DNA from 4 places in the Variovorax sp. J2P1-31 genome. Region 1 is predicted to be linked to each of the others. Evidence: predicted binding sites of a transcription regulator. Region 1 holds the regulator's gene; each other region holds the start of a gene.

Region 1 (5,781 bases):
ACGTGGTGGTGACCAAGGGCACCATCCTGATCCGCGGCGCGCGCATCGACGTGCGCCAGGACCCCGAGGGCTACCAGTACGGCGTGGTCACGGCGGCGCCGGGCAAGCTGGCCTACTACAAGCAGAAGCGCGACACCCCCGGTGACGAGTGGACCGAAGGCGAGGGCGAGGTCATCGAATACGACAGCCGGGCCGACAACGTGAAGTTCATCCGCCGCGCGGTGATGCGCCGGCTGATCGGCGCCACGCCCAACGACGAGAGCAGCGGCGAGTTGATCGTCTACGACCAGGGCAAGGACACCTTCACCGTCAACGGCGCGAGCGCGGCACCGGGCGCCAGCGTGACCGCCGGTGCCCCGGGCAGCCGGGTCCGGACCATCCTCACGCCCCGCGCCGCGGCATCCGGGGCCGCCAAATCGTCGGCCGCGCCGGCTCCCGCACCCGCCACCCCGACGCCCGCGCCGGGCCGCGGCCTGCGCCCGAGCACCACGCTCGATGCGGAACCCCGCCCGTGACGGACGGCAGCGTCAACACCGGGCGGATGTCGGTCGACGGGACCGGCGTGGCGGATCCGTCGGTCAGCCGGCTGCAGGTGCGCGGCCTGCAGAAACGCTACGGCAGCCGCCAGGTCGTCAAGGACGTGTCGCTCGACGTGCAGAAGGGCGAAGTGGTGGGCCTGCTGGGCCCCAACGGCGCCGGCAAGACCACCTCCTTCTACATGATCGTGGGCCTGGTGCGCGCCGATGCGGGCGAGATCAGCATCGACGGCGAGCCGATCGCCCACATGCCGATCCACCGCCGCGCGCGCATGGGCCTGTCCTACCTGCCGCAGGAAGCCTCGATCTTCCGCAAGCTCACGGTGCAGGAGAACGTGCGGGCCGTGCTCGAACTGCAGCGCGAACCCGACGCCAACGGCAAGCAGGCGCCGCTGTCGAGCGCGCGTGTCGAGCAGCGGCTCAACGAACTGCTGGCGGAACTGCGGGTCGACCACCTGCGCGACTCGCCCGCGCTGGCGCTGTCGGGCGGTGAACGCCGCCGCGTCGAGATCGCCCGCGCACTGGCCACGCAGCCGCGCTTCATCCTGCTCGACGAGCCCTTCGCCGGCATCGACCCGATCGCGGTGATCGAGATCCAGCGCATCGTCAGCTTCCTCAAGGGCCGCGGCATCGGCGTGCTCATCACCGATCACAACGTGCGCGAGACCCTGGGCATCTGCGATCACGCGTTCATCATCAGCGACGGGCATGTGCTGGCACAAGGCACGCCTTCGGAGATCGTCGACAACGCCGAGGTACGCCGCGTGTACCTGGGCGAGCACTTCCGGATGTGACCATGCGGCGAGGTCCAGGATGAACGTGGCCGTCATCCACGCGGAACTTCTTCGCGGGGGCCGCCGCGCACGGCCGCCCGAAGCGGCCGGCCCGCCCCCGGTAGGGGGTTGGCGTAGCGCGAAGCGCGCAGCCTGGGGGGGAGCCATTTTTCCATGAAGCAGGGCCTTTCGCTGCGCGTCTCGCAGCATCTCGCGCTCACGCCCCAACTCCAGCAGTCGATCCGGCTGCTGCAGTTGTCCACGCTCGAGCTGAGCCAGGAAGTCGAGCAGATGCTCGACGAGAACCCCTTCTTGGAACGCACGGCCGAAGAGGCGCCGCGCGAGGAATTCGGCGTCGATGCCGCCGACGCGCCGCCGCCGCGCGACGACGACTTCACGCCCGGCCCGTCGGCCACGTCCAGCACCGACAGCAGCAGCGCCGCCGCCGAGGCCGACGCGCCGGCGGTCGACGCGACCGAGGCCGCGCCCGACTGGGAGGGCGACGGCACCGTCGAGATGGCGCCCGACGACAGCGAGTGGGGCGGCGACGCGCCGGCCAGCAGCAACAACCTCGGCCCCAACGACGGCAGCGAGCGCGCCGATGCGACCGAGCTGGCGCGCAGCCAGGAATCGCTGCAGTCCTTCCTGCACCGGCAGGCGCTGAGCCTGCGCCTCAACGAGAGCGACCGCGCCGCCCTGCGTTTCCTGATCGAGTCGCTCAACGACGACGGCTACCTCGAGGATTCGCTGCCCGCGCTGGCCTCGGGCCTGGCGGGCGACGACAACGACGAATTCGACGGCCTGGTGCACCACTTCCAGGTCGCGCTGGGCCTGCTGCAGAGCCTGGAGCCGGTCGGCGTGGGCGCGCGCGACCTGGGCGAGTGCCTGGCGATCCAGCTGCGCGCGCTGGCCGAGCCCGGCGAGTCCGAAGAGATCGCGCAGGTGCGCAAGACCGCCATCGCGATCTGCAAGCAGCCGATGGAGCTGCTGGCGCGGCGCGACTTCAAGCGCCTGGCCACGCTCACGCGCAGCAACGAGGAAGAGGTGCGCAGCGCGCTGCAGCTGATCGCCACGCTGGAGCCCAAGCCGGGCCGTCGATTTGTCGACGTCGAGCGCAACATCGTGGTGCCCGACGTGATCGTGACGCGCACCGGGCAGGGCACGAACGTCAAGTTCCGCGTGATGCTCAACCCCGAGGTGATGCCGCGCCTGCGGGTGCACGACATCTATGCCGGCGCGCTCAAGTCGCACAAGGGCGAGGGCAGCCAGGCCCTGTCGCAGCGGCTGCAGGAGGCGCGCTGGTTCATCAAGAACATCCAGCAGCGCTTCGACACCATCCTGCGCGTGAGCAGCGCCATCGTCGAGCGGCAGAAGAGCTACTTCGTGCACGGCGAGCTGGCCATGCGCCCGCTGGTGCTGCGCGAGATCGCCGACGAACTGGGCCTGCACGAATCGACCATCAGCCGCGTGACCACCGCCAAGTACATGGCCACGCCCTACGGCACGGTCGAGCTCAAGTATTTCTTCGGCTCGGCGCTGGGCACCGAGGCCGGCGGCAACGCCTCGAGCACCGCGGTGCGGGCGCTGATCAAGCAGTTCGTGGGTTCCGAGAACATCAAGAAGCCGCTGTCCGACAGCCAGATCTCCGAGATGCTCAAGGAGCAGGGCATCGAGTGCGCGCGCCGCACCGTGGCCAAGTACCGCGAGGCGCTGCGCATCGCGCCGGCCAGCCTGCGCAAGGCGCTCTGAGCCCGAAGCGGCACGCGCCGCGCCAGCGGCGACAATCGGCGGGCTTCCTTCCGTCTGCCCGAACCCCATGAACCAGCTCCATCTCTTCCTGCCCTGCGCCGCCGGCGTCGAGGACTTTCTTGCCCAGGAGGTGCACGGCCTGACCGGTCTCGCGGGCGACGACCTGATGGCCTCGCGCGGCGGCGTGTTCGTGCGCGGCTCCTGGCGCGACGCGATGAAGCTCAACCTCTACAGCCGGCTCGCGCAGCGCGTGCTGATCGAGCTCGCGCATGCGCCCTACCGCAGCGAGAACGACCTCTACGCCATCGCCAGCGGCGTGGCCTGGGAGATCTGGTTCACGCCCCAGCAGACCTTCAAGATCGAGACCACGGCCCAGCACAGCCCGCTGACCAGCCTGAACTTCGCCACGCTGCGCATCAAGGACGCGATCGCCGACCGCTTCCGCGCCAAGGCCCACGGCGTGCGCCCCAGCATCGAGACCCAGCGGCCCGACGTGCGCGTGTTCGCGCACCTCACCACCGACAGCTGCACGCTCTACATCGACACCTCGGGCGAGCCGCTGTTCAAGCGCGGCTGGCGCCAGGACACGGGCGACGCGCCGCTCAAGGAGACGCTGGCCGCGGCCATGCTGGCCGCCAGCGGCTGGTGGAACCCCGAGACCGGCGCGGTGTCGGCCGCGCCGCTGTACGACCCCTGCTGCGGCAGCGGCACCATCGCCATCGAGGCCGCGCAGATCGGCCTGGGCATCCCGGCCGGCGCGCTGCGGCGCTTCGGCTTCGAGAAGCTGCTGCCCTTCCAGCCGCACGTCTGGGAGTCGATCCAGAACGAGGCCGCCGACCAGCCCGCGACCGTCTCGCCGCCGATCTTCGGCAGCGACGTGTCGCACCGCATGGTCGACTTCGCCGAGCGCAACGCCGAGCGCGCGGGCGTGGCCGAGGCGATCCAGTTCCGCGGCGGCGACGCCCTGCAGCGCATGCCGCCCGAAGGCGCCCCGCAGGGCGGCGTGATCGTGCTCAACCCGCCCTACGGCGAGCGCATCGAGGTCGGCGGCGTGGCCCGCATCGGGGCGCGCGAGCAGGCCGCGACCGAAGACGGCGGCGAGTTCTTCAGCCAGCTCGCGAGCCACTGGAAGAAGAACTACGCGGGCTGGACCGCCTGGATGCTCACGCCCGACCTGCAGCTGCCCAAGCGCATGCGGCTCAAGGAGTCGCGCCGGGTGCCGATGTGGAACGGGCCGATCGAATGCCGGCTGTTCCGCTTCGACATGGTGGCCGGTTCGGCCCGCGCGCCACGCAGCTGAGGCCCCCGGCGGGCCCGGGCCCGCGCCTTAGCGCTTGGGGACTATGCCGTTCGGTATAGATCCCGCTTGTCGCGCGTGGCAATCGACGTTATCTTTGGTTTTCAAGAGTTCGCCCGAGCCAGAGGTTGCGCCATGAAAATGCTGATCGCCGACGATCACTGGCTCGTCATCGAGGCGGTCAAGGCCAAGCTGTCCGAAATCGAACCCGGCATCGTCTTCGTCCAGGCGCTGAGCGTCGACGAGCTGCTGGCCGGGGTCTCGGACGACATCGACCTCGCGGTGATCGACCTCCACATGCCCGGCGCCCAGGGCCAGTCGCACATCGACGAACTGCGCCGCCGCCATCCCGCCATCCCGGTGATCGTGCTGTCGGGCACCGAAGACCCGAACGTGATGCGCTGCGCGCTCGAGTGCGGCGTACGGGGCTTCATTCCCAAGGCCTATCCGCCGCAGGTGATGATCTCGGCGGTGCGGCTGGTGCTGGCCGGCGGGGTGTACGTGCCGCCGATGATGCTGTCGGCGGTGCCGGCCGGCCTGGTGGCCGGCATGCCCGGCGCGGCCGCCGCGGCCGCGGTGCGCGGCCCGAACGCCGTGCAGACGCTCGACCTGCTGCGCAACGTGCTGACCGACCGCCAGGTCGAGGTGCTGCAGCTGCTGTCGCAGGGCAAGCCCAACAAGCTGATCGGCCGCAGCCTGGGCATCAGCGAGGGCACGGTGAAGATCCACCTCGCGGCGATCTTCCGCGCACTCAACGTGCGCAACCGCACCGAGGCGGTGTTGGCCGCGCAGACGCTGACCGAGGCCTGAGCGCGTCGCGCGCTCAGGAGGCGTCGGGCTCGGCGTCGATCACCAGCGCCGGCGTCACGCGGCGGATGCGCTCTTCCTCGTAGTAGCCGCCATGCTCGGCGTAGCGCAGGAAGACCGAGCGGCACCGCCGGCAGCACCACACGGTGCAGCGGTTGTACGGGAAGAACTTCGGCGCGATGGGCGCGTCGGCCGACCAGTAGCGCGTCGGGCCCGGGTGGTACTCGTCCAGCGTGGCTTCCATCGGATCGCTGGTGTAGAGCGCGCCCACTTCCTCCAGCCGGTCGCGGTCGAAGCTCGAGGGCACGGCCTCCCAGCCGAGGCTGGGCAGCGTGGCGCAGGCGGGGCACGGGGCTGCGTCGGCCTGCAGGGCCAGCGACGTCAGCCACGCGGCCTGGGAGGAGGGGAGCTCTGCGTTCATTTCAATCTCTTGCGCGCGACGGAGGCGCCGATCGCGTCGATCGTAGCGGTCATTCGAGCGGGTTCGCATGGAAGGCCGGCAGCACGAACTCGGCGATCTCTTCCATCGTCTCGTCCAGCGGCCGGCGGTTGCGTCGCAGGTGCAGACCCACATGCTGCACGCCCGCCGCATGCAGATCGCTGAGCTCGCGCAGCAGCG
Region 2 (5,781 bases), on a different contig from region 1:
GGGCTGCGTCGCCCGGGCCTTCGTCCGCGCGCGTCGCGTTCTTCCATTCCAAGATTCCAGAGACACACCATGCCCCTCGCCCTCGACATTTCCTCCGCCCTTCCGCGCGACGCCGCGACCGCCACGCTGGTCGGCCGGATCTGGCTGCCCGAAGTCGGGCCGGTGCTGGTCGCGGTGCATGGCGACCATCTGCACGACCTCTCGCGCGTGGCGCCCACCCTGAGCCAGCTGCTCGAAGGCGATGCCCCGGCGGTCGCGGTGCGCGCGGCGCTGGAAGACGGCATCGCGCCGCGCATCGCCGCGCTCGACGCGGTGATCGCCAACAGCGAAGAGAGCGCCCGCGATGCCACGCAGCCCTGGCTGCTCGCGCCCTGCGACCTGCAGGCGGTCAAGGCCAGCGGCGTGACCTTCGTCGAGAGCCTGCTCGAACGCGTGATCGAGGAGCAGGCCCGCGGCGACGCCTCGCGCGCCGAGGCCACGCGCCAGGCGCTGGGCAGCGTGCTCGGCGACAACCTCGCGGGCATCGTGCCGGGCTCGCCCGAGGCCGCGCGGGTGAAGGAGGTGCTGATCGCGCAAGGCGCGTGGTCGCAGTACCTCGAAGTGGGCATCGGCCCCGACGCCGAGATCTTCACCAAGGCCCCGGTGCTGGCGGCCGTGGGCACCGGCGCCGACGTGGGCATCCATGCGGGCTCGGTCTGGAACAACCCCGAGCCCGAGGTGGTGCTGGCCGTCAACAGCCGCGGCCAGACCCTGGGCGCGGCGCTGGGCAACGACGTCAACCTGCGCGACTTCGAAGGCCGCAGCGCGCTGCTGCTGGGCAAGGCCAAGGACAACAACGCTTCCTGTGCGATCGGCCCCTTCATCCGCTTGTTCGATGCCGGCTTCGGCATCGAGGACGTGCGCCGCATCACGGTGGCGCTGCAGGTCAGGGGCCCGGAGGGCTTCACGCTCGAAGGTTCGAGCTCGTTGTCGAAGATCAGCCGCGACCCGCTCGACCTGGTCGGCCAGGCCATCGGCGAGCACCACGACTACCCCGACGGCCTGATGCTGTTCCTGGGCACCATGTTCGCGCCCACGCAGGACCGCCACGGCCCGGGCCAGGGCTTCACCCACGTGGTGGGCGACCAGGTCACGATCTCGGCGCCCGAGCTCGGCGCGCTGGTCAACCGCGTGGTGCACGCCGACCAGGCGCCGCGCTGGACCTTCGGCATCACGGCGTTGATGCGCAACTTGGCCAAGCGCGGGCTGCTCTAGGAGCGCGCGCTGTTCAGCGCAGCGCGCGCCGGTACTGCACGGCCTCGGCCACGTGCGCCGGCTGCACCGCCTCGGCGCCCGCCAGGTCGGCGATGGTGCGCGCCACCTTGAGCGCGCGGTGCGTGCTGCGCGCCGACCAGCCCAGCCGGCTCGCGGCCGCGTGCAGCAGCTGCAGCCCCTCGGCCGCCAGCGAGGCGTGGCGGTCGATCGCCGTGCCCTGCAGCGCCTGGTTGGGCGTGCCCTGGCGCGCCATCGCACGCTCGCGCGCCACCGCGACGCGTGCGCGGATGGCGGCGCTCGACTCGCCCGGGGCCGCATCGAGCAACTGCTGCGGCGGGATCGCCGGCACTTCGACGTGCAGGTCGATGCGGTCGAGCAGGGGCCCGCTGAGCTTGCCCTGGTAGCGCGCCACCTGCTCGGGCGTGCAGCGGCAGGCCTTGAGGGCCGAGCCCAGGAAGCCGCAGGGGCAGGGGTTCATCGCGGCGATCAGCTGGAAGCGGGCCGGGAATTCGGCGCGCCGCGCGGCCCGCGCGATGGTGATGGTGCCGGTCTCGAGCGGCTCGCGCAGCGCCTCGAGCGCCGCGCGCGCGAATTCGGGGAACTCGTCGAGGAAGAGCACGCCCTGGTGCGCCATCGAGATCTCGCCCGGTCGCGGCGGCGAACCGCCGCCCACCAGCGCCACCGCGCTGGCCGTGTGGTGCGGGCTCGCGGTCGGACGGCACATCCAGCGTTCGATGGCGAAGCGGCCGCCGAGGCTGGCGATGGCCGCGCTCTCCAGCGCCTCCTCGACCGTCATCGGCGGCAGCAGGCCGGCGAAGCGCTGGGCCAGCATCGACTTGCCCGAGCCCGGCGGGCCCACCATCAGCAGGCCGTGCTGGCCGGCCGCCGCGATTTCGAGCGCGCGCTTGATGCCCGCATGGCCCTTGACGTCGGCCAGGTCGGGCCCGGGCGCGGTGGGCGCGCCGGGCTGCGCATGGACGCGCGCCCAGCCCTCGGCGGCGGGCGCGGCCGTGCCCTCGGCCTGCGCCAGGAACTGGCCGACCACGTCGAGCAGGTGCTGCGCGCCATAGATCTCGGCGCCGGGCACCAGCGCGGCCTCCTGCGCACTGTCGGCGGGCAGCACCAGCCGGGTCGCCACACCGCGCGTGTGCAGCGCCAGCGCCATGGCCAGCGCGCCCCGCACCGGCCGCAGGTGGCCCGAGAGTGAGAGCTCACCCGCGAACTCGTGGCCGGCCAGCCGGGTGGCATCGATCTGGCCGCTGGCCGCCAGGATGCCGAGCGCGATCGGCAGGTCGAAGCGGCCCGAATCCTTGGGCAGGTCGGCCGGCGCCAGGTTGACGGTGATGCGCTTGTTGTGCGGGAATTCCAGGCCCGCGTTCTGGATCGCCGAGCGCACGCGTTCGCGCGCCTCCTTGACCTCGACCTCGGCCAGCCCCACCAGCGTGAAGCTGGGCAGGCCGTTGGCCAGATGCACCTCGACGGTGACGCTGGCCGCTTCGAGCCCCAGCAAGGCACGGCTTTGCACCAAAGACAGACTCATTCCGCTCCCTTTCCCCAACATGGTGCGCAGTGGCGGCCTCGTGGGGGCACAGCTCACATTGGTGCGCAGCCTGGATTTGAAACACGCCGGTAACGCGGCGCAACCGTCTTCTCCCCCGATGGCCAGCCCGGTGACAGGCGGTCTGGCGCATTTGGCACGCTCCCTGCTTTGAGAAGGTTCCCCCCTACCTTCCAATTCCCCGAGGAGCCGTTCGATGATGCACCGTAAAACCGCCCAGGCCCTGGCCGTGGCTGCCCTTGCCGCCCTGCCGATGTTCGCGAGCGCCCAGCTCTCGGCCAACGTCGCCCTGACCAGCAACTACAAGTTCCGCGGCCAGGACCAGGATTCGAGCAAGAGCAAGGCCGTCAAGCCGGCGATCCAGGGCGGCTTCGACTACGCCTTCGGCGAGACCGGCTGGTACGTGGGCAACTGGAACTCCAGCGTCGACTGGCTGCCGGGCAACAGCATCGAGAGCGACCTCTACGGCGGCTACAAGTTCTCGGCCGGCGGCATCGGCTGGGACCTGGGCGCGCTGACCTACATCTACCCGGGCAACAAGAACGGCAACACCACCGAGCTCTATGTCGCCGGAAGCTACGGCCCGCTGACGCTCAAGTACTCGCACACCATCTCCAAGGACTACTTCGGCTGGGCCGGCGAGAACTCGGGTTCGGGCCTCAAGGGCCAGAACACCGGCTACCTGAACCTCGGCTTCGCCCAGGAAGTGGCGCCCTCGCTGACGCTCAAGGCCAACGTCGGCTACACCCGCTTCGCCAGCGACATCAAGGACCTGGGCGTGCCCAACTACGTCGACTACGCCGTGGGCGTGTCGTACGACTTCGGCAGCGGCGTGGCGCTCTACGGCGGCGTGCAGGGCGCCAACAAGAAGGCCTTCTTCGGCGACGTGAACAAGGCACGCGCCATCGTCACGCTCAGCAAGACGCTCTGAACAAAGAACAAGGCGCGGCCCATGCTGCCGCGCCGCCCCCTTTCATCTCCAGGAGAAATTCCATGAAGTTGGTCACAGCCATCATCAAACCATTCAAGCTCGACGAGGTGCGCGAAGCCCTCTCGACGATCGGTGTGCAGGGCATCACCGTGACGGAAGTCAAGGGCTTCGGCCGCCAGAAGGGTCACACCGAGCTCTACCGCGGCGCCGAGTACGTCGTCGACTTCCTGCCCAAGGTCAAGATCGAAGCGGCCGTGGCCGACGAACTGGTCGATCGCGTGATCGAGGCCGTGGAGGGCGCGGCGCGCACCGGCAAGATCGGCGACGGAAAGATCTTTGTCTACAACCTGGAGCAGGTCGTGCGCATCCGCACCGGCGAAACCGGCCGCGAGGCCCTCTGATTCCAGCGCATCACGGCACGAAAGAACAATCGACATGAAAAAACTGCTTGTCTCGTTGGCGCTCGGCTTGAGCGTGCTCACCGCCGGTGTCTCCGGCTTCGCCCAGACACCGGCCACGGCTGAACCCGCCGCGTCGGCGCCCGCAGCCGCCGCACCGGCCGCCGCGCCCGCCCCGGTCGCCGCCGCGGCCCCCGCTGCCGCTGCACCCGCCGCGGCCCCGGTTCCCAAGGTCGACTCCGGCGACACCGCCTGGATGCTGACCTCGACGCTGCTGGTCATCCTGATGACCATCCCTGGCCTCGCGCTGTTCTACGGCGGCCTGGGCCGCTCGAAGAACATGCTGTCGGTGCTGATGCAGGTCTTCGTCATCTTCTCGCTGATCAGCATCCTGTGGGCCATCTACGGCTACAGCCTGGCGTTCTCGGGCGACGGCAACTTCATCGGCGGTCTGGACAAGATCTTCCTGAAGGGCGTCACCACCGAGACCTTCGGCGCGCTGACGACCATTCCCGAACACGTGTTCATCGCCTTCCAGGGCACCTTCGCCGCCATCACCGTGGCGCTGATCGTGGGCGCCTTCGCCGAACGCGCCAAGTTCTCGGCCGTGCTGCTGTTCGCCGTGATCTGGTTCACCTTCAGCTACCTGCCGATGGCGCACATCGTCTGGGGCGGCGGCCTGCTGGGCAAGGACGGCGCGCTCGACTTCGCCGGCGGCACCGTGGTGCACATCAACGCCGGTATCGCCGGCCTGGTCGGTGCCTACATGGTGGGCAAGCGCCTGGGCTACGGCAAGGAAGCCTTCACGCCGCACTCGCTGACGCTGACCATGGTCGGTGCCTCGCTGCTGTGGGTGGGCTGGTTCGGCTTCAACGCCGGCTCGGCCGGTGCGGCCAACGGTGCGGCCGGCCTGGCTTTCATCAACACGGTGCTGGCCACCGCCGCCGCGACGCTGTCGTGGATCCTGGGCGAGAGCATGCACAAGGGCAAGGCCTCGATGCTGGGCGCCGCTTCGGGTGCCGTCGCCGGCCTGGTCGCCGTAACGCCGGCTGCCGGCTTCGTCGGCCCGATGGGTTCGATCGTGCTGGGCCTGCTGGCCGGCCTGGTCTGCCTGTGGGGTGTGAGCGGCCTCAAGCGCATGCTGGGCGCCGACGACGCGTTCGACGTGTTCGGCGTGCACGGCGTGGGCGGCATCCTGGGTGCCATCCTGACCGGCGTGTTCGCTTCGCAGAGCCTGGGCGGCACGGGTGGCCTGACCCCCGACACCTTCTCGATGGGCGCCCAGGTCTGGGTGCAGGTCAAGAGCGTCGTGTTCACCATCGTGTGGTCCGGCGTGGTGGCCTTCATCGCCTTCAAGATCGCCGACCTGGTCGTCGGCCTGCGTGTGACGGAAGAAGAAGAGCGCGAAGGCCTCGACATCTCCTCGCATGGCGAGACCGCATATAACAGGTAACACCCCCGAGGGTCCAGGCGCACTGCGTGTCGCCTGGCCCTTCCCCCTCAAGGGGGCAACACCGGCGGCCCGGCAGAGCCGGTTCCGCGGTGTTCCTGGAAGGGATAGACCGACGAGTTTTCTACGCGAGAGTCTCCTCGGATGTTCAGCCCGCAGCGCTTCGGCGTCGCGGGCTTTTTTTTGTCCG
Region 3 (5,781 bases), on a different contig from region 1:
GCCGTGGTGCAGCCGTTGGTCTACGCGGTCGGCCTGGGCGGCTGGGTCGAGGACGCCTTCGACGCCACCGGCTGGCTGCTGGTCGGCCTGATCCAGATCGCGATCCTGATCGCGGTCATCGGGCCGCTGCAGCGCTGGAAGCCGGTCGAGCCGGTGGTCGACCGGCGGGCGATCCGCACCGACGTGCTCTACACGCTGATCCACCGGCTCGGGCTGTTCCGCCTGGGCATCTTCTTCGTGCTCCAGCCCTTCTTCGACGACGGCCTGGGCCTGCTGCGCGGCGCCGGCTGGGGCTCGCTGCACCTGGACGAACTCTGGCCCGGCGTCACCGACGTGCCCTGGGTGGCGTTCGCGGTGTACCTGGTGGTGCTGGACTTCGTCGAGTACCTGATCCACCGCGGCCAGCATCGCTTCAACTGGTGGTGGAGCCTGCATTCGCTGCACCATTCGCAGCGCCAGATGACCATGTGGAGCGACAACCGCAACCATCTGCTCGACGACGTGATCCACGACGTGATCATCGTGATCGTGGCGCAGCTGATCGGCGTGGCGCCCGGGCAGTTCATCGCCATCGTGGCCTTCACCCAGCTCAGCGAAAGCCTGCAGCACGCCAACCTGCGCTGGAGCTTCGGCGCGCTCGGCGAGCGGCTGTGGATCAGCCCGCGCTTCCATCGGCTGCACCATGCGATCGGCATCGGCCACGAATCGAAGGGACCGCAAACGCTCGGGGGCCACAACTTCGGCGTGCTGCTGCCCTGGTGGGACATGCTGTTCCGCACGGTGAACTTCGAGCCGCGCTACGACGCCACCGGCATCCGCGACCAGGTCGAGCCCGATGCGCAGGGCCGGGTGCGCGACTACGGCCGCGGCTTCTGGTCGCAGCAGTGGCAGGGCCTGCGCCGGCTGGCGGGCCGAGGCTGAGGCCGCCGCGGCCGCCCTTCGAGACGCTGTCGCGCGGCGGCGTTATCCTCGGCACCCCATGCCACTCCTTCTCGACTCCTTCTGGCGTGCCGTCGCCTACTGCATGCGGCCCCGGGTGATCCTGTTGTCGCTGCTGCCGCTGGCCCTGATGGTGTTGCTGGCGGCGGGCTTCGGCTACTTCTTCTGGAGCGCCAGCGTGGCCTGGACGCGCGAGGCGCTCGACGCCTGGCCGATGCTGTCGAGCTTCTGGGGCTGGATCGGCGGTCTGTTCTCCAGCGATGTGCCGGCCATGCTGGCGCCGCTGGTCGTGATCTTCGCCGCCACGCCGCTGATCGTGCTGGTGTCGCTGCTGATCGTCGCCGGCATGATGGCCGGCCCGCTCACCAGCCTGGTGGCCGAGCGCCGCTTCCCGGCGCTGGAGCGCAAGAAGGGCGCCTCCTTCCTCGGCAGCGTGCTGCGCTCGCTGGCCTTCACCGTGCTGGCGCTGGTCGCGCTGGTGGTCTCGATGCCGCTGTGGCTGATCCCGCCGCTGGTGCTGATCCTGCCGCCGCTGATCTGGGGCTGGCTCACCTACCGCGTGATGAGCTTCGACGCGCTGGCCGAGCATGCCAACCCCGAGGAACGCCAGGCGCTGCTGCGCCAGCACCGGCTGCCGCTGCTGACCATCGGCGTGCTGTGCGGCTACCTGGGTGCCGCGCCGAGCATCGTCTGGGCGTCGGGGCTGCTGTTCGCCGCCGCCTTCTTCGTGCTGGTGCCGCTGGCGATCTGGATCTACACGCTGGTGTTCGCCTTCTCGGCCCTCTGGTTCGCCCACTACTGCCTCGACGCGCTGGCCCAGCTGCGCCTGCAGCGCGCGGCCGCGGTGCCGCCGCCCCTTCTTCCTTCTTCTTCCGAAGAGACCGCGCCGGTGCCCGGTCCTTCCATCCGATCGGACATCCCATGAATCGACATTTCGGCCTGATCGTCGTCGGCGACGAAATCCTGTCCGGCAAGCGCCTGGACAAGCACATGCCCAAGGTCATCGAACTGCTGGCCGCGCGCGGCCTCTCGCTGGCCTGGGCCGAGTACGTGGGCGACGTGCCCGAGCGCATCACGGCCGCGCTGGCGCGCGCCTTCGCCTCGGGCGACATCGTGTTCTCGACTGGCGGCATCGGCGCCACGCCCGACGATCACACCCGCCAGTGCGCGGCCGCCGCGCTGGGCGTGCCGCTGGTGCTGCACCCCGAGGCCGAGCGGCTGATCCGCGAACGCATGCAGGACACGGCGCGCGAGCAGGGCACGGTCTACGAACCCGAGCGCCCGGACAACATCCACCGCCTGAACATGGGCGTGTTCCCGGCCACCGCCGAGATCATCCGCAACCCCTACAACAAGATCCCGGGCTTCAGCGTGGGCGACGTGCACTTCGTGCCCGGCTTCCCGGTCATGGCCTGGCCGATGATCGAGTCGGTGCTCGACGAGCGCTATGCGCCGCTGTTCGCCCAGGGCCAGGCGGCCGAGAAGTCGGTGATCGTCTTCGGTGCCATGGAGGCGACCCTCACGCCGCTGATGCTGGCCATCGAGGCGGCGCACGAGGGCGTCAAGGTGTTCAGCCTGCCCAGCGTCGACCATCCCGAGTACGGCCGCCACATCGAACTGGGCGTCAAGGGTGCCTCGGACCGGCTCGAAGCCGCCTATCGCCAGCTGATCGACGGCCTGCACGCTTTTGACGCGCGCCTCGGCCCCGAGATGGTGCGTTAGGATGGATTGCACCAAATTGGCGCTTTTTTATCGCTTTGACGGGGCGCCAGCCCCAAAAGAGCCGCGTTGGGGATGCCCCGCAATGGCACAGAACCTGCATTCCCCTGCACACGTATTTCCAACCACTACCCTTTCAACCAGGAGAAATTGATGGCAAAGACCGTCGCCGATGTACTGAAGCTCGTCAAGGAAAACGAGGTCAAGTTCGTCGACTTCCGCTTCACCGACACCCGTGGCAAAGAGCAGCACGTGACCGTGCCGGTGTCGCATTTCGATGAAGACAAGTTCACTTCGGGTCATGCGTTCGACGGTTCGTCGATCGCGGGTTGGAAGGGCATCGAAGCCTCGGACATGCAGCTCATGCCCGACCCGAACACCGCCAACATCGATCCCTTCTTCGAAGAGACGACGCTGATCCTGACCTGCGACGTGATCGATCCCGCCGACGGCAAGGCTTACGACCGCGATCCGCGTTCGCTGGCCAAGCGCGCCGAGGCGTACATGAAGGCCTCTGGCCTGGGCGACACCGCCTTCTTCGGACCGGAACCCGAATTCTTCGTGTTCGACAACGTTCGCTGGAAGAACGACATGTCGGGCTGCTTCGTCAAGATCGACTCCGAAGAAGCCTCGTGGAACACCGACAAGGAATACGAGCACGGCAACACGGGCCACCGCCCGGCCGTCAAGGGTGGCTACTTCCCGGTGCCGCCGGTCGACAGCTTCCAGGACATGCGCTCGGAAATGAGCCTGGTGCTCGAAGCCCTGGGCATCCCGGTCGAAGTGCATCACCACGAAGTGGCCAACGCCGGCCAGATGGAACTCGGCACCAAGTTCAGCACGCTGGTCCAGCGCGCCGACTGGGTCCAGCTGCAGAAGTACGTGATCCAGAACGTGGCCCATGCCTACGGCAAGACCGCCACCTTCATGCCCAAGCCCATCGTCGGCGACAACGGCTCGGGCATGCACGTGCACCAGTCGGTCTGGAAGGACGGCAAGAACCTGTTCGCCGGTGACGGCTATGCCGGCCTGTCGGAATTCGCGCTGCACTACATCGGCGGCATCATCAAGCACGCCCGTGCCCTGAACGCCATCACGAACCCCGGCACCAACAGCTACAAGCGCCTGGTGCCCGGCTTCGAAGCCCCGGTGAAGCTGGCCTACTCGGCCAAGAACCGTTCGGCATCGATCCGCATCCCCTTCGTGGCCAACCCCAAGGGCCGCCGCGTCGAGGCACGCTTCCCCGATCCGCTGATGAACCCGTACCTCGGTTTCGCCGCGCTGCTGATGGCTGGCCTCGACGGCGTCGAGAACAAGATCGATCCGGGCGAAGCCGCGACCAAGGATCTCTACCATCTGCCGCCGGAAGAAGACGCGCTGATCCCGACCGTCTGCCACAGCCTCGACCAGGCGCTGGAAGCACTCGACAAGGACCGCGCCTTCCTGACCAAGGGTGGCGTGTTCACCGACTCTTACATCGATGCCTACATCGACCTGAAGATGCAGGAAGTCACGCGCCTGCGCATGGCCACGCACCCGGTCGAATTCGACATGTACTACTCGCTGTAAGAGGCACGCCCCAGGCTTCGCGCACTGCGTGTCGCTTGTCCCACCCCCTGCCGGGGGCGACACCCGAGGACCGGCGAAGCCGGTTCCTCGGTGTCTCGCGAAGGGAGCTTGCGCCAGGTGGGCGCGGCGCTGGCGATTTGAAAGGACGGCTTTGGCCGTCCTTTTTCATTGGAGGGGAACACCGGGGCAGGGCATCACTCGAATTGCATCAGAATGCCCTTTGCTTCGCGCCCAGACTTCCCGAGGACCATGAAGAAACTACTTTTTCCACTGCTGCTGGTGATGCTTCCGCCCGCCCTGCTGCCGGCCCAGGCCCAGGAGCGCGTCTGGCGCTGCGGCAACGAATACACCAACAACGCCGCCGACGCCCAGAGGCGCGGCTGCAAGGTCATGGAAGGCGGCAACGTCACCGTCGTCCAGGGCGCGCGGCCGCCGGGCGCGGCGGCCCCGTCGGGCGGCGGCGCGGCGGCCCGCGCCCCGGCCGGCAGCCCGCGCGTGGAAGGTTCGGACCAGCGCGCGCGCGATGGCGAGGCCCGCGCGGTGCTCCAGTCCGAACTGCGCAAGGCCGAGGCACGCCAGGCCGAGCTGCTCAAGGACTACAACAACGGCGAGCCCGAGAAGCAGGGCGGCGAAGCGCGCAACTACCAGAAGTACCTCGACCGCGTGGCCGACATGAAGGCCGAGATCGCGCGCAACGAGAGCGACATCGCCGGCATCCGGCGCGAGATCGGCCGCCTGCCGCCGGCGGCGCCCTGACATGGCCTTCGGCAAGACCGCCTCTTCGCTCAAACGCTTCCAGCCCTTCGACCTGCTGGCCACGCTCATCGCGGTGGTCAAGGACGACGGCTCGGTGCTGTTCGCCAACGCCGCGCTCGAGGACGCGCTGGGCACTTCGCGCCGCACGCTCGAAGGCTCGCAGTTCGGCGCCTGCTTCCAGGAGCCGCAGGTGCTGCGCACCGCCATCGACGGTGCGCGCAGCAACGATTTCGCCACCTTGCGTTACGAGGCCTTCCTGCGCCGCGTCAACCACGAACTGATGCCGGTGCAGGTCACGCTCGCGCAGGGCGACAAGCCGGGCGAACTGATCATCGAACTCTCGCCGCTCGAGCAGCAGGTGCGGCAGGACCGCGAGGAGCGGCTGATCGACCAGGCGCAGGCCAACAAGGAACTGATCCGCAACCTGGCCCACGAGATCAAGAACCCGCTGGGCGGCATCCGCGGCGCCGCGCAGCTGCTGCAGATGGAGGTCGAGTCGCGTGATCTCATCGAGTACACGCAGGTCATCATCCACGAGGCCGACCGGCTGCAGACGCTGGTCGACCGCCTGCTCGCGCCGCACCGCCGGCCACACGTGGTGGGCGACGTCAACATCCACGAGGTCTGCGAGCGCGTGCGCTCGGTGATCCTCGCGGAGTTTCCGCGCGACCTGCACATCGAGCGCGATTTCGACGTCTCGATCCCCGAGTTCCGCGGCGACCGCGAGCAGCTGATCCAGGCCACGCTCAACATCGTCCACAACGCGGCGCAGGCGCTGGTCGAGCGCCGCGCGGCCGG
Region 4 (5,781 bases), on a different contig from region 1:
GGGGTTCACCGCATGGACCAGCAGCAGGGCGACGCCCGACCGCGCGGCCTGTGCGAGCAGCCCCGCGTCGGCCAGCAGCGCCAACTGGCAGGCCGATCCGCAGAAGCCTTCGATGCCGTGCGTCGCCGAGCTGACGATCAGCACCGAGCGCGCGTCCGCGGGCCGGATCAGCGCCACGTCGGTGGCCAGCGCTTCCCCTTGCGCGCCCGGGACCTCGAGCCCGAAGGACTGCAGCTCGGCCCCGGCGGCCTGCGCCGCGGCCAGGAAGCGCTCGCGCGCCTGGGCGTAGCTCGCGGAGAAGCAATGCGCCAGCAGTGCCGGGATGGCAAGCGATGCGGCCATGCTATTTCGCCTCGAGCTTGATCGCGCTGGCGATCGCCCGCAGCCGCGTGGTCTCGGCGCCATAGCCGTGCGAGGCTTCGGCCAGTGTGGTGAGCGGGGCCACCATCAGGCCCTGCGCCTCCAACTGGCTGCGCACCGCCGGGTCGGCGAGCACGGTATGCAGCGCCGCGTGCAGGCGCTGCACCACGTCCTCCGGCGTGTCCTTGCGCACGAAGTAGCCGTGCCACAGGTCGAAGCTGAAGTCGTTGAGGCCCTTGCTCTCGTTCACGCTGGGAAAGTTCCTGAGCATCGCCACCTGGGTCTTGCCCGCCGGCGACAGGGTGCCGATGATCTTCAGCCGGCCCGACTCGGTCATGCCGATGAGCTGCTGCTGGATCGGCGCCAGCATGAAGTCGATGGTGCCGGCGCCCAGGTCCTGCATCAGCGGGGCGCCCCCCTTGTACGGCACATGGGTCATCGTGACGCCCAGGCGTTCGGCCAGATGTTCGCCCAGCATGTGATAGAGCGACCCGTAGCCCACGCTGCCGAAGGTCAGGGGCTTGCGCTGGGCCGAGGCGCTTCGCGCCAGCGCGATCAGCTCGTCCATGGTGTTGGCGGGCAGGTCCTTGCGTGCCATCAGCACCATCGGCGCCACGCCGATCATCTGGATCAGCCGGAAGTCGTCGCTCTTGTACCTGATGGCCGCATTCGCCAGCGGCACCAGGATGGTCTCGTTGGAGGAACCCTGGAACAGGTAGTAGCCGTCGGCCGGCGCGTTGAGCACTTTCTGCGCGCCGATCGCGCCCCCGGCACCCCCGAGGTTCTCGACCAGGACCGGCTGCCCCAGGAGCCTGGACAGCGGCGTGTGGATCACCCGCGCGATCACGTCGGAGGACCCGCCCGCGGGGTAGGGGACCATCAGGTTCACGGGCTTGGTGGGGTAGGGGTCGGCGGCGGCAGGCACGGCACCGGCGGCGAGCAGCAGGGCAGCCAGCCAGACCGGGAGCATCTGTGTGAGTTTCACGGGCGTTCTTTCGGGAGTTCAGGGGTGGGGCCGGCCGATGCTATAAAGCTCCGCCGATTCGGAAAAGACAAAATCTTTGCGCCAAAGATCAGCTTTCGTTATCACCCGAATGGACCTCCATGAAGCCCCAACACCTGCGCACTTTCCTGGCCGTGGCGGAACACCGCAGCATCCATGCCGCCGCGCGGGCCCTGTTCGTGTCCCAGCCCGCGGTCACGCGGACCATGCGCGAACTCGAGCGCGATCTGGACGTGCCGCTCCTGCGGCGCAGCATCGCCGGGGTGGAGCTCACCGAGGCGGGCCAGGCCTTCCAGGTGCGGGCCAGCCTGCTGATGGAGGACATGCGCCGCACCCGCGAAGAGCTGATGTTCATGAAGGAAGGCGCGAACGGCCACGTGGCGGTCGCGCTGACCTCCTCCGTGGGGCTGACCGTGCTGCCGGGCGCGCTCGAGAGCTTCCAGCAGCAGATGCCCAGAGCGCGCATCAGCATCAACGAAGACCCGGTGCCGGTGGCGTTGCGCAAGCTCCAGAACGGCACGCTCGATTTCATGGTGGCCAACACGCTGTCGCGCAAGCTGGGCACGGCGTTTCGCCAACAGCCCCTGTTCGAGATGTCGCTCACGGTGGCAGCGCGGAAGCAGCATCCCTGCGCCTCGGCGCGCTCCATCCGCGAACTCAACGAACAGCTCTGGGTGGCGCCCGGCTACGCCCCGGACCAGGATTTCGTGGCCCAGCTGTTCGCCTCGCACGGGCAGCCGGCGCCCGTCCGCATGCTGGAGTGCGAGTCCTTCGCCATCGCCTTGCACCTGCTGACGCGCATGGATGCACTGGCCCTGTTGTCCGGGGCCTTGATCGCGCAGGAGTTCTCGCCGCGCGGCGTCGTGGCGCTCAAGCTGCGCGAGGCCATTCCGTCGGTGCAGATCAGCATCGTGACCCTGCGCGACGCCCGCCTCACGCCCACCGCCCAATGCCTGATCGCCTGCCTGCAGGCCCAGCCGCTGCCGTCGGGCATGCGCCGCGCGCGGGACTGAGGTCGAGCGCCGCGCGCTGGCGCGTCCGGTACGGCGTGCAGGGGGCCGCGACATCGCCACGGCGTGCCGGCAACGGCGTTCAAAGCCCATGAGTCGCACTTGTGCAAAGATCGCCCAAAGCTTGGCCTTGAACTTGCTAAGCTATGTCGAAGGAGATTGGTCGTTCCATGCACAAATTCGATGAGATGTACGAGCAGCTGCCCTATGCGGGCGCTGCGATCCGGGGTCATTACAAGCGCTACGACCAATGGCTGGCCAAACAGCCCGGCGAACTGATGCGATCCCGGCGCGAGGAGGCCGAGATGATCTTCCGCCGAGTCGGCATCACCTTCGCGGTGTATGGCGCCAAGGATGAGGACGGTGCCGGCACCGAGCGCCTGATTCCCTTCGACCTGCTGCCGCGGATCATTCCCGCGCACGAGTGGGAGAGCATGGAGCGCGGCCTGGTCCAGCGCGTGACCGCGCTCAACCGCTTCATCTACGACGTCTACCACGAGCAGGAGATCATCAAGGCCGGCATCGTGCCGATCGAGCAGATCCGCGACAACGCGCAGTTCCGGCCCGAGATGATGGGCGTGACCGTGCCCAACAACGTCTACTCGAACATCTCCGGCATCGACATCGTGCGCGCGCCCGACGCCGACGGCAACGGCGAGTACTACGTGCTCGAGGACAACCTGCGGGTGCCCAGCGGCGTGAGCTACATGCTGGAAAACCGCAAGATGATGATGCGGCTGTTCCCCGACCTGTTCGCGCAGAACCGCATCGCGCCTGTGGCGCACTACCCCGACCTGCTGCTCGAGACGCTGCGCGCCAGTGCGCCGCCGGCCACGGCCGAGCCCACGGTGGTGGTGCTCACGCCCGGCATGTACAACAGCGCCTACTTCGAGCACGCCTTCCTCGCGCAGCAGATGGGCGTCGAGCTGGTCGAAGGGCAGGACCTGTTCGTCAAGGACGACTTCGTCTACATGCGCACCACGCGCGGCCCCAAGCGGGTCGACGTGATCTACCGCCGCGTCGACGACGACTTCCTCGACCCGGAAGTGTTCCGCCCGACCTCGACCCTGGGCTGCGCCGGCCTGATGCGCGCCTACCGCGCGGGCAACGTCGCGATCTCGAACGCGGTGGGCACGGGCGTGGCCGACGACAAGTCGATCTACCCCTACGTGCCCAAGATGATCGAGTTCTACCTGGGCGAGAAGCCGATCCTCAAGAACGTGCCGACCTACATGTGCCGCAACAAGGACGAGCTGCAGTACACGCTCGACAACATGAAGGACCTGGTCGTCAAGGAAGTCCACGGCGCGGGCGGCTACGGCATGCTGATCGGCCCGGCCGCGACGCAGGCCGAGATCGAGGATTTCAAGAAGGCCGTGATCGCCAAGCCCGACGGCTACATCGCGCAGCCCACGCTGAGCCTGTCGACCTCGCCCACCTTCGTCGACGCCGGCATCGCGCCGCGCCACATCGACCTGCGGCCCTTCGTGCTGTCGGCCAAGGAAGTGCAGATGGTGCCGGGCGGCCTGACCCGCGTCGCGCTCAAGGAGGGTTCGCTGGTGGTCAATTCCTCGCAGGGCGGCGGCACCAAGGACACCTGGATCCTCGAAGCCGACCGGCGCCCGCGCGCGCCCGCCGCAGCCCCTGCGCCGACCCAGAGCCAAACGCAAACGCAAACCCAAACCCCGATCGTCTGACGCCAGAGGAAAAGCCGAACATGCTGTCACGCACCGCCGACCACCTCTACTGGATGTCGCGCTACACCGAGCGGGCCGAGAACACGGCCCGCATGCTCGACGTCAACTACCAGACCTCGCTGCTGCCGCAGTCGGCCGAAGTCGCCAAGTTCGGCTGGCAGGGCCTGCTGTCGATCAGCGAACTGCTGCCGGCCTACGACAAGAAGTACGAGCAGATCGTGCCGAACGACGTGATGGAGTTCATGGTCAAGGACGAGGAGAACCCGTCGTCGATCGTCTCCTGCCTCAAGGCGGCGCGCGAGAACGCGCGCGCCGTGCGGGGCGCGCTCACCACCGAGGCCTGGGAAACGCAGAACACCACTTGGCTCGAGGTCAACCGCATGCTGCGCGCCGGCGACTTCGAGCGCGACCCGGGCCAGTTCTTCGAGTGGGTCAAGTTCCGCTCGCACCTCTCGCGCGGCGTCACGCTGGGCACCATGCTGCAGGACGAGGCCTTCTACTTCTCGCGCCTGGGCACCTTCCTCGAACGCGCCGACAACACGGCGCGGCTGGTCGACGTCAAGTTCCACGCGCTCAACAGCGAGTTCTTCGGCACCGCCACCGAGGAAGACCAGGAATACGACTTCTATCACTGGAGCGCGATCCTGCGCAGCGTTTCGGCCTTCGAGGTCTACCGCAAGGTCTACCGCGACGTGATCAAGCCCGAGCGCGTGGCCGAGCTGCTGATCCTGCGCGCCGACATGCCGCGCTCGCTGCATGCGAGCCTGGCCGAGGTGGTGGCCAACCTGGCCAAGGTGCAGAACGATCAGAGCGCCGAGACCCAGCGCCGCGCCGGCAAGCTGCTGGCCGACCTGCAGTACGCGCGCGTCGACGAGATCCTGGCCACCGGGCTGCATGCCTACCTCACGCAGTTCCTCGACCGCGTGAACGAGCTCGGGTGGCGCATCAGCCAGGACTTCCTGGTGCCGGCGCACTGAGTGCGGCGCGCATGCAGGCCTGAGGGCCACCCTGGCCGGTGGCTGGCCGTCGCCTTGGCGGCCCTGTCGCTTCTCGCTGCCTGTGACCGGGCCGCTTCACCGGCGCCAGAGAAGACAGCGGCGTCCGCTGTCGTTACCGACCCCGCGACCGGCCTGCGCTGGCTGCGCTGTGCCCTGGGCCAGACCTGGCAAGACGGGCGTTGCGCCGGCGAGGCCGAGGCCCTGGGCCTGATGGACGCCCAGGCGCGCGTCGAGGCACTCAACGCCAAGAGCCACGAAGGCATCGCGCAGTGGCGGCTGCCGAGCATCGTGGAACTGGCAGCCCTGCGGCGCTGCGACCATGGCCTGGTCGACGAGCAGTTCACGCTCGAACTGAGCCCCGAACAGGCGCCCGTCACCGTGCCGCGCTGGTGTGCGGGCGAGACCACCACGCCCACCATCGACACCGCGCGCTTCCCCGGCACGCCGCCGCGCAAGTTCTGGTCGGGCTCGGGCAGCGAGGCCGCGCAGCACTTCTATGCCGTGGACTTCGGCAATGCCTGGATCGGCCTCAACGAGGCGGCCGAAGCCACCCATGCGGTGCGGCCGGTGGCCGACGGCGCGCGCTGACGGCTAGAGCAGGATGCGAACGCCCGCGATCGCCAGGAACAGCGAGAAGGCGCGCTTGAGCGTGTCCACGGGCAGCCGGTGCGAGACCATGGCGCCGATCGGCGTCGCCAGCAGGCTGCAGGCCG

Evidence for each region. Region 1 encodes sigma-54, which starts transcription at its own class of promoters, with help from an activator protein. Its sites were predicted from a motif close to TGGCANGNAANCTGCTTT; they were not measured.
Region 2: QTI20_RS28120 (TorF family putative porin) is a predicted target of sigma-54. The motif match lies at 2,947-2,964, and genes of this name have one in related genera.
Region 3: glnA (type I glutamate--ammonia ligase) is a predicted target of sigma-54. The motif match lies at 2,745-2,762, and genes of this name have one in related genera.
Region 4: QTI20_RS05240 (circularly permuted type 2 ATP-grasp protein) is a predicted target of sigma-54. The motif match lies at 2,499-2,516, and genes of this name have one in related genera.

What each region holds. Positions count from the first base shown of each region.
Region 1 covers NZ_JASZYA010000005.1:182,708-188,488, forward strand. The annotation lists gene lptA (lipopolysaccharide transport periplasmic protein LptA) at 1-515, shown strand, start outside; gene lptB (LPS export ABC transporter ATP-binding protein) at 542-1,330, shown strand; gene QTI20_RS29415 (RNA polymerase factor sigma-54) at 1,484-3,058, shown strand; gene QTI20_RS29420 (THUMP domain-containing class I SAM-dependent RNA methyltransferase) at 3,126-4,358, shown strand; gene QTI20_RS29425 (response regulator transcription factor) at 4,491-5,165, shown strand; gene QTI20_RS29430 (hypothetical protein) at 5,179-5,583, opposite strand; gene QTI20_RS29435 (TIGR03571 family LLM class oxidoreductase) at 5,633-5,781, opposite strand, start outside.
Region 2 covers NZ_JASZYA010000004.1:561,503-567,283, forward strand. The annotation lists gene QTI20_RS28110 (fumarylacetoacetate hydrolase family protein) at 70-1,254, shown strand; gene QTI20_RS28115 (YifB family Mg chelatase-like AAA ATPase) at 1,268-2,794, opposite strand; gene QTI20_RS28120 (TorF family putative porin) at 3,012-3,743, shown strand; gene glnK (P-II family nitrogen regulator) at 3,806-4,144, shown strand; gene QTI20_RS28130 (ammonium transporter) at 4,179-5,594, shown strand.
Region 3 covers NZ_JASZYA010000002.1:1,537,617-1,543,397, reverse strand. The annotation lists gene QTI20_RS18340 (sterol desaturase family protein) at 1-921, shown strand, start outside; gene QTI20_RS18335 (EI24 domain-containing protein) at 980-1,864, shown strand; gene QTI20_RS18330 (competence/damage-inducible protein A) at 1,861-2,661, shown strand; gene glnA (type I glutamate--ammonia ligase) at 2,812-4,227, shown strand; gene QTI20_RS18320 (hypothetical protein) at 4,477-4,983, shown strand; gene glnL (nitrogen regulation protein NR(II)) at 4,985-5,781, shown strand, end outside.
Region 4 covers NZ_JASZYA010000001.1:1,137,374-1,143,154, forward strand. The annotation lists gene QTI20_RS05225 (M14 family metallopeptidase) at 1-342, opposite strand, end outside; gene QTI20_RS05230 (tripartite tricarboxylate transporter substrate binding protein) at 344-1,345, opposite strand; gene QTI20_RS05235 (LysR family transcriptional regulator) at 1,465-2,376, shown strand; gene QTI20_RS05240 (circularly permuted type 2 ATP-grasp protein) at 2,544-4,070, shown strand; gene QTI20_RS05245 (alpha-E domain-containing protein) at 4,091-5,047, shown strand; gene QTI20_RS05250 (Lcl C-terminal domain-containing protein) at 5,048-5,656, shown strand; gene QTI20_RS05255 (sulfite exporter TauE/SafE family protein) at 5,660-5,781, opposite strand, start outside.